DNA from 4 places in the Metabacillus sp. YM-086 genome. Region 1 is predicted to be linked to each of the others. Evidence: riboswitches for the same ligand, from Rfam matches in the RefSeq annotation. Region 1 holds a riboswitch; each other region holds the start of a gene.
The links. A riboswitch is a leader RNA that binds a small molecule or an ion and turns the genes downstream of it on or off. The one in region 1 is predicted to bind S-adenosylmethionine.
Positions count from the first base shown of each region.

Region 2: another riboswitch for S-adenosylmethionine. It lies ahead of ACEWK1_RS25700 (sugar ABC transporter substrate-binding protein); the one in region 1 lies ahead of metK (methionine adenosyltransferase).
Region 3: another riboswitch for S-adenosylmethionine. It lies ahead of ACEWK1_RS17390 (methionine ABC transporter ATP-binding protein); the one in region 1 lies ahead of metK (methionine adenosyltransferase).
Region 4: another riboswitch for S-adenosylmethionine. It lies ahead of ACEWK1_RS05920 (methionine biosynthesis PLP-dependent protein); the one in region 1 lies ahead of metK (methionine adenosyltransferase).

Region 1 is NZ_JBLUOI010000025.1:44,957-47,126, forward strand. It holds SAM riboswitch class I at 192-526, shown strand; gene metK (methionine adenosyltransferase) at 751-1,947, shown strand; gene ACEWK1_RS12545 (sensor histidine kinase) at 1,973-2,170, opposite strand, start outside.
Region 2 is NZ_JBLUOI010000112.1:9,695-11,864, forward strand. It holds gene ACEWK1_RS25695 (sugar ABC transporter ATP-binding protein) at 1-56, opposite strand, end outside; gene ACEWK1_RS25700 (sugar ABC transporter substrate-binding protein) at 171-1,298, opposite strand; SAM riboswitch class I at 1,414-1,519, opposite strand; gene ACEWK1_RS25705 (hypothetical protein) at 1,780-2,094, opposite strand.
Region 3 is NZ_JBLUOI010000043.1:34,747-36,916, reverse strand. It holds gene ACEWK1_RS17395 (O-acetylhomoserine aminocarboxypropyltransferase/cysteine synthase family protein) at 1-812, shown strand, start outside; SAM riboswitch class I at 1,008-1,114, shown strand; gene ACEWK1_RS17390 (methionine ABC transporter ATP-binding protein) at 1,219-2,170, shown strand, end outside.
Region 4 is NZ_JBLUOI010000009.1:17,564-19,733, forward strand. It holds gene metC (cystathionine beta-lyase) at 1-336, opposite strand, end outside; gene ACEWK1_RS05920 (methionine biosynthesis PLP-dependent protein) at 323-1,447, opposite strand; SAM riboswitch class I at 1,571-1,913, opposite strand; gene ACEWK1_RS05925 (SCO family protein) at 1,983-2,170, opposite strand, start outside.

The DNA of each region.
Region 1 (2,170 bases):
AAAACTTAAGCTTTGTACAACACATCACACTAGCACAATGTAGAAAAACAATTGATATTTATATTTCTATAGGATATGGGACACAATAGTGATAGACATCTATCAAATATTTTAATAAATCAATGGTAATAGTTGTCGATTTTTGTTGACACCAATAGGTTAGTGCGCTATGATATGTCCTTGAACGGATTCTCTTATCCCGAGCTGGTGGAGGGACAGGCCCTATGAAACCCAGCAACCTGCTATCAAAGGAAAGCGGCGACTGCGCACTAATTATATAGTTTTATTGAACAGTTTTTTTGCCTGACCTAAGAAAAGCACGTTATGAATCAAAACTCGTTTTGATTCATGTTGTGTTTTTCTTAGGTCAAGAATGATGCGAGAGCATCATTCAAGCAAGCGATAGCTTGCTTAGGCAAAAAAGACCAATCTGTGGAACTATGTTAAACCGACGCAATCTAGAACGACATTTTCCGACGCAAAGGTGCTAACCTGAAGCAAGGCGAAAGCCCTTGATCGATAAGAGCGAAAGGCGATGAACGATGATAAACCTTTCCTCACATGGGAAAGGTTTTTTTTGATAACAGAAAAAAGTATTCTTCATTAGAGTTTTACCAGGACAAGCATGTGGTAAAGGTACATAATACTTCTGTTCACAAAATATGCCAACGTGATTTTCTAAAGGTCATACTTTGGGAAGAGTTCCGGATCAAATGAATGAACATGAATATGAGGAGGAAGCTTTTAATTATGTCTAAAAAACGTCTTTTTACTTCAGAATCTGTAACAGAAGGCCATCCAGATAAGATCTGTGACCAAATTTCAGATTCAATTCTTGATGCAATTATTGCAAAAGATCCAAATGCACGTGTAGCGTGTGAAACTTCTGTTACTACTGGTTTAGTGTTAGTTGCAGGAGAAATTACAACTAGTACGTATGTAGATATCCCAAAAATTGTCCGTGAAACAATCAAAGACATTGGTTACACTCGTGCTAAGTATGGTTTTGATGCGGAAACTTGTGCTGTATTAACATCAATCGATGAGCAATCAGCAGATATCGCTATGGGTGTAGACCAAGCTCTAGAAGCTCGTGAAGGTCAAATGTCAGATGAGGAAATTGAAGCAATTGGTGCAGGGGACCAAGGTTTAATGTTCGGGTTTGCATGTAATGAAACAAAAGAATTAATGCCACTTCCAATTTCGTTAGCACATAAATTATCACGTCGCTTAACAGAGGTTCGTAAAGATGAAATTCTTCCATACTTACGTCCTGATGGAAAAACACAGGTAACTGTTGAATATGATGAAAATAATAAACCAGTTCGTATTGATACAATTGTTATTTCAACTCAACATCATCCTGAAGTTACACTTGAGCAAATCCAACGTAACCTAAAAGAGTATGTTATTAATCCTGTTGTTCCTGCAGAATTAATTGATGAAGAAACAAAATACTTTATTAATCCAACAGGTCGCTTCGTTATTGGTGGACCACAAGGAGATGCTGGATTAACTGGACGTAAAATCATTGTTGATACTTACGGTGGATATGCACGTCATGGCGGTGGAGCATTCTCTGGTAAAGATGCAACAAAGGTTGACCGTTCTGCAGCATATGCAGCTCGCTATGTAGCGAAAAACATCGTTGCAGCTGGTTTAGCTGATAAATGTGAAGTTCAATTAGCATATGCAATTGGCGTAGCACAGCCAGTATCTATTTCAATTGATACGTTCGGAACAGGAAAAGTTTCTGAAGAAGTATTAGTAGAAGTTGTTCGCAGTAATTTCGATTTACGTCCTGCTGGGATTATTAAAATGCTTGACTTAAGACGTCCTATTTACAAACAAACTGCAGCTTACGGACATTTTGGCCGTAATGATCTTGATCTTCCTTGGGAAAGAACAGATAAAGCAGATGCTTTAAATAAAGCTGCATTACAATAAGGTATAAAAGGTCTGATGTGAATGTTCACATCAGACCTTTTTTGTTGGAGCCAAGTTCGTTTGGGAATACAAGCGTAAACGTAGTACCTTTGCCGAGCTTACTATTGAATTCCATTCTACCCCCGTGCAAAAGAACTAATTGTTTTACAATAGCTAGTCCTAACCCAGTACCGCCTTCTTTACGGTTCCTTGCTTTATCTGCACGATAAAAACGTTCACCAAT
Region 2 (2,170 bases), on a different contig from region 1:
TTTACACCAGGAAATTCTATTGAAATTTTTTTCATTTCTAATACTGAGTGATTCATCAATTTGCCTCCTTTCTACTAATTTACACTTCTATGGGATTTAATGTATGTGAGGTAATCAGAGGAAAACGAACACTCTCATAACCTTAGAGAGTGTTCGTTAAGTCTAAAGCATTATTTCTTATAATATTCTTTTAACGTTTTCATCCACTCTTCTTCAAATGCAGTAGATTGGCCCCAGCCTTCCACAGTATCTGCCAGATTCACCATATTAATTGGCTCACTTGACTGTAACAATGCTTCCTGTGAAATAAGAGAAGCTTCAAGATTATACGCTTCTGGTGTTTCTTCTCCCGCAAGCTTTTTCGCTAACAATCTCATATCAACTGCACCAATTAACTTCGGATCAACAGCTGCTGTGTACTTCCAAGAACTTTCTTCATTTTGCATTTCTTGAAGATCTGCATTTGAAACATCAATTCCATAAATCTTAATTTCATCTCTTCCAGCTTCTTTAATCGCACGCGCTGCACCTATTGCAAAAGCATCCCATGTTGCAAAAATCGCATCAATTTCACCTTTTGGATGTTTGTTCAACATTGCCGCCACAGCATTTTGTGTTTGAACAGATGTATCTGCTGCTGCAACTCCAAAGCGTTCAACTTCTTTAATACCTGAATTGTTAGCAAGAATATCTTGGTATACTGCGTTTCTTCTCACCATTGGTGGGAATCCGTCAACCCATAGATAAACAATGTTTGCTTCCCCGTTTGTATCTTGAACTAATTGATCTAACGCGAGCTTTGCTAACGCCTCATCATCTTGTGAAGTTAATGTTACCCCTCCAATTTCAGCTAACCCTTCATTTGAATCAAATGTAACAACACTTTTTCCTGCATCAACAAGCTTTTGAACAGCATCAACAGTTGCTTCATCATCTCCATGTGAAATGATAAAACCGTCATAGTCTTCCTCTAAGCCCTGGGCAATAGCATCATGGAATTTAGCTGTATCACCGTTTGCGGTAAATACATCAACTGTAAATCCTAACGCTTCTCCTTCTTCTTTAGCTCCTGCTAAAAATTGAGCTGTATGATCATCTCCACCGATTTTACGGATAACTTTGATTTTAGCACCTTCACCATTTGCAAAACGTTCAGGTACATTATCTAATGATACTTCTGGATTTCCTTTAGCTTGAGTTGATTCAGCTGTTTCTCCATTATTTGAAGAACAACCTGTCACAAGTAACGTCAGCACAATAGTCAAAAGAAATGCTGCATTAAAAAATCTGTTTTTCATCGTTGCATTGCCCCCTTATTTTCTATAAAACTTTTTAATTATGTCTAGTAATACTAGGCAACAAAAAAACCTCTCTAAAGATAGAGAGGTTTCACCACAATTTTAGGAGTCTCCTCTCTTATCTTTCAAAGCTTTAAAAGCTTTGCAGGATTTAGCACCAATTCTAATTGAACGGTTGCCGGGCGTCATCGGGCCAGTCCCTCTGCCACTCTTGATAAGAGATCTTTTTATGCGATTAAGTAAAATAAACAATAAATATACTTTAATACTCTACAGGATAGATGTCAATCATTAATTGAATATTTCTAATAGTTATTATAAAAAATCAATTGGATCAATTTCATAATGTATCATTTGTTACCAAAAAACGTATAAATTTCACATTTAATAATGTTCTTATCCGTGTATTATTTTTTATTAACATGTTCAAAATGAAGAAAGATGTTCGTTTTTTGACTTAAGAGTCATAATTGAAATTAACTCAATTATATACATTTGATACCTGCAAGTGTCTTAAGCGTTTATTAATTTCTGATTCAAATGTTACTTTTGTTGCTAAATAGTCAAAAATGCCACTATCAATAAGGAGTTTCGTATTTTCAGAGCTTCTAATTCCATCTGAGGTTTTCTGTATATACTCTCCGATTCCCTTTATTAATTCAACAAGATATTTTGTATCTAATTCTTCTAATTTATAATCTTCTCTCCTAGAAATTGTTCTGGCTGTATAATCAATTAAAACTCTTTCATATGTAAAAAAATTAATGACTTTCCAATCCTCTTTAGATAATGCCATTCTACTAATCTCCTTATTTTTATACCTGTTATCATTATAAAAACAAGAGGATTCTAAAATAAACATTTTTCCTTCG
Region 3 (2,170 bases), on a different contig from region 1:
AGGCAGTTGCTGAAATTGCTCATGAAGCTGGAATTCCATTGATTGTGGATAACACATTTGCCACACCGTATCTATGCAGACCTATCGATCATGGTGCCGACATTGTTGTTCATTCTGCAACAAAATGGTTGCTTGGGAATGGTACAACTCTTGGTGGAGTCATTGTAGATGGAGGTAAATTTGACTGGAATAGTCCAAAATTCCCTGGGTTTACAACTCCTGATCCTAGCTATCATGATTTAGTTTATGCTGAAGCATTAGGAGAACAAGCGTATATTATTAAAGCGAGAGTTCAGTTATTAAGAGATTTAGGCCCAGCGATTAGCCCATACAATGCCTTTCAATTTAATCTTGGTCTAGAAACCCTTCATGTCCGTATGAAGGAACATGTATCAAATGCAAGGAAAATGGTGCAATATTTAGAAAGTCACCCAGCTGTTGAGTGGGTTCTATACCCTGAAAATAGCCAACACCCTGCGAAGGACTTAGCTGCTAAATACTTACCTAAGGGTGCTGGTTCTGTAGTAGTATTCGGTATCAAGGGCGGAAGAGAGGCTGGTGCAGCTCTTATTAACAACGTTGAACTTTGGTCACATGTAGCAAATGTTGGAGATGCGAAAAGCTTAATCATTCATCCTGCGAGTACAACTCATCAACAACTAGGCGTTGAAGATTTAAAGAAATCTGGTGTAACAGAAGATTTGATCCGCTTATCAGTAGGAATTGAACATATAGAGGATTTAATAGAAGATTTAGATCAAGCTATTTTTGAAGCAACAGGTGTAAAAGGAATGGAGAAAGTAAATTCTTAATTAATGAAATATTCTAATAATATTATTTATTGTATAATATTGAAAGGGGTTGCAGATAAATGCAACCCTTTTCATATTTGAAATGTAAAATCACAGTGAAAAAAGTAAGCTATTTTAAGAAAATAAATAATTGACATTGATTTTCAACACATGATACAATCACAATCGTACTTAAAAAGACAATCAAATATTTAACTCTTATCAAGAGAGGTGGAGGGAAGTGCCCGATGAAGCCCGGCAACCATCAGTTCATTCTGAAATGGTGCCAATTCACACAAAGCAGATGCTTTGAGAGATGAGAGAAAGGTATTCAAGCGCCTTTCTGCTCATTTTGCAGGAAGGTTTTTTATATGTAAAAAAATGAACGGTAGAAAATAGTAAAGGAATAAAGGAAGAAGGTGACAAAATGATAACATTATCAAATGTTAATAAAGTTTATAAAACAAAGAGCGGCTCTGTTCAAGCTGTTAACAATGTAAACCTTGAAATTAAAAAAGGTGAAATATTCGGAGTTATAGGATATAGTGGAGCCGGAAAAAGTTCATTGATCCGTTTGTTAAATGGACTAGAAAAACCAACTAGTGGGGAAGTCGTTGTGGCAGGTAGTCAGATTGGCTCAATTTCTGGTACAAAGTTGCGTAAAGCACGCTTAGAAATAAGCATGATCTTTCAACACTTTAACTTATTGTGGTCAAGAACAGTGAGAGAGAATATTGCATTTCCTTTAGAAATTGCAGGAGTAAGTAAAGCGAAACGACTTAAACGTGTTGATGAGCTTATTAAGCTGGTTGGACTGGAAGGAAGAGAGAATGCATACCCTTCTCAACTTAGTGGTGGTCAAAAACAACGTGTTGGGATTGCCAGAGCGTTAGCGAATAATCCCAAGGTTTTATTATGTGATGAAGCTACATCAGCACTTGATCCCCAAACAACAGATTCAATTCTAGACCTGCTTGTTGATATTAATAAACGACTAGGCTTAACAATCGTATTAATTACACATGAAATGCATGTCATTCGTAAAATTTGTCATCGAGTAGCTGTTATGGAAAATGGTGAAGTGGTTGAACAAGGAAATGTATTGGATGTTTTCAGAAACCCTCAGAAACCTATAACAAAAACGTTCGTTAAACAAATCTCAGAGCCGGATGATACGAAGGAAGCAATTGACCTACTACTAGAAAATTATCGTTCTGGAAAAGTACTTCAGCTAACATTTGTTGGTGAAGGTACAGAAAGACCATTGATTAGCAATATTATTAGGAAATTTAATATTGAAGTGAATATTGTACAAGGTAAAATTTCACAAACGCAAAATGGCTCTTATGGTTCATTATTTTTGCATATAGATGGAGATC
Region 4 (2,170 bases), on a different contig from region 1:
ATCTGTAATAATACGGAAAGTTCCACCATACACGTCCTCTGTTACAAGTACATGATCTCCTTGTGATAACAATAAAAACGCGGTAGAAATAGCTGCCATACCAGAAGAGAACGCCAATCCACGAGATCCACCTTCTAGCTCCGCAATCGCACTTTCCAACGCTTCACGCGTGGGATTTCCTGAGCGTGCATAATCATATTTCCCAAATTCATCAATATCAAATTGATGAAAAGTAGAGGAATGATGAATCGGCACACTTACCGATCCTGTGCCACGATCAACCTTTGACTCGTTATGAAGTAGCTTTGTTTGAAATGACCAATCATGATTGCTCAACTGCTTCCGCTCCTTTCATTGCATGAAATGCTTGTGTTAAATCTTCAATAATATCTTCTGCATGCTCAACACCTACTGAAAAACGTAGCAGCTTGTTACAGACACCATTTGCGATTCGAATCTCTTCAGGAATATCCATATGTGTTTGCGTAGCTGGATACGTAATGAAGCTTTCGATTCCACCTAGACTTTCTGCAAAAGTAATTGTTTTCAAGTTTTTCAGGAACGGATTTACCCATGCTTCATCTTGTAAACGGAATGAAAGCATTCCACCCTTACCAGGATACAGTACATCAAGTACAGCTTCATGCTCTTCTAAAAATGCCGCTACCTTTTGAGCATTTTCTTGATGCTGTCTCATACGAAGGGATAAAGTTTTCATCCCTCTCATTAATAACCAAGAATCAAATGGGGATAAAACTGCACCGATTGCGTTTTGATGTTGGAAGAATTCATCACTTAATTCCTGACCTTTTGTTACAACCAAGCCTGCAAGAACATCGTTGTGTCCTCCTAAATATTTCGTGGCACTATGGATCACAATATCCGCTCCGTCTAAGATTGGCGTTTGAAGAAGTGGTGTATAGAAAGTGTTATCAACAATCACGAGTATGTTATGCTTTTTTGCAACTGCTACTAGTTCTTTAATGTCGGCTTCCTGCATTAATGGGTTTGTAGGCGTTTCAATGAATAGAGCCTTTGTATTATCATTAATCAATTTTTCCGTTTCAACGGGATTTGTGAAATCATCATATTGAAATGATAATCCATATTTTCTCCATTCTCTTTCAAAGAGGCGGTATGTTCCACCGTAAAGGTCAGAAGAAACGATCAGTTCGTCTCCGCTTTGGAAGAGGGCCATAATTGTTTGAATCGCGGCCATTCCTGAGCTGAAGGCAAAGCCACGGTCGCCATGCTCAAGGTCTGCGATTGCTTTTTCGACTAAAAGTCTTGTAGGATTTCCTGTACGGATATAATCAAATCCAGTAGATTCTCCAATTCCTGCATGACGATAGGCTGTTGATAAATAAATTGGCGGGTTAACTGTACCTGTAACATTTTCACTGCGGTTTCCGATTTGTGCTAATTTCGTTTCAATTCTTTTGCTCATGTTTGTCACTCCTAAGATTTAAATTTAACAATATGTACATGAGAGAAAGCGTACATGTTTTAAAAAAAGCAAAATAAAAAGTCTTCCTCGTTAAGAAGAAGACTGTGTCGTTAAGTGCGCTTCTTCTTATCTCTCAAGCATAAAGCTGGTGTGGCTTGCTGGATTTAGCACCTTGGCACTCGCAGAAGTCTTTGTATGGTGTTGTTAATAAGTAAACTCATAATTAGTGTTGTATAGCTTTTTCACAGCACGCAAGTGCTTGCGGCTTGCTCTGCAAACCTCGACAGAAAATGAAAAATGCCTGTTACAAACAAGAGCACTTTGTTCCATTCATTTTTCATTTCCTGTCGGTGCTGTGAAAAACTTACTTAGAGTTTATCTATCATCAATCCACCAGATCTTCACTCGTTATGAACCGGTTGCTGAGGCTTCATAGGGCCAGTCCCTCTGCCTCTCTTGATAAGAAATATATGAAATTTTTAAAATGTTTAACTTTTTATTACTGTACCTTATTCAAGTGGAGAATGCAATAGAATTATTGTAATAGTTTGATATCTTCGATTATTTTTTCAAATGGTACGTTAGATACTCCATCGTATTGTTCTAGAATTTGACTGCCTTTCATGAGAAAAATCGAAGTACTGTGTACATATTGAGTTGAGCCTTCGAGCTTTGCAGCGGGTGCTAAGAAACTTATATTAGTAAAAGATTCAATGTCCGCTT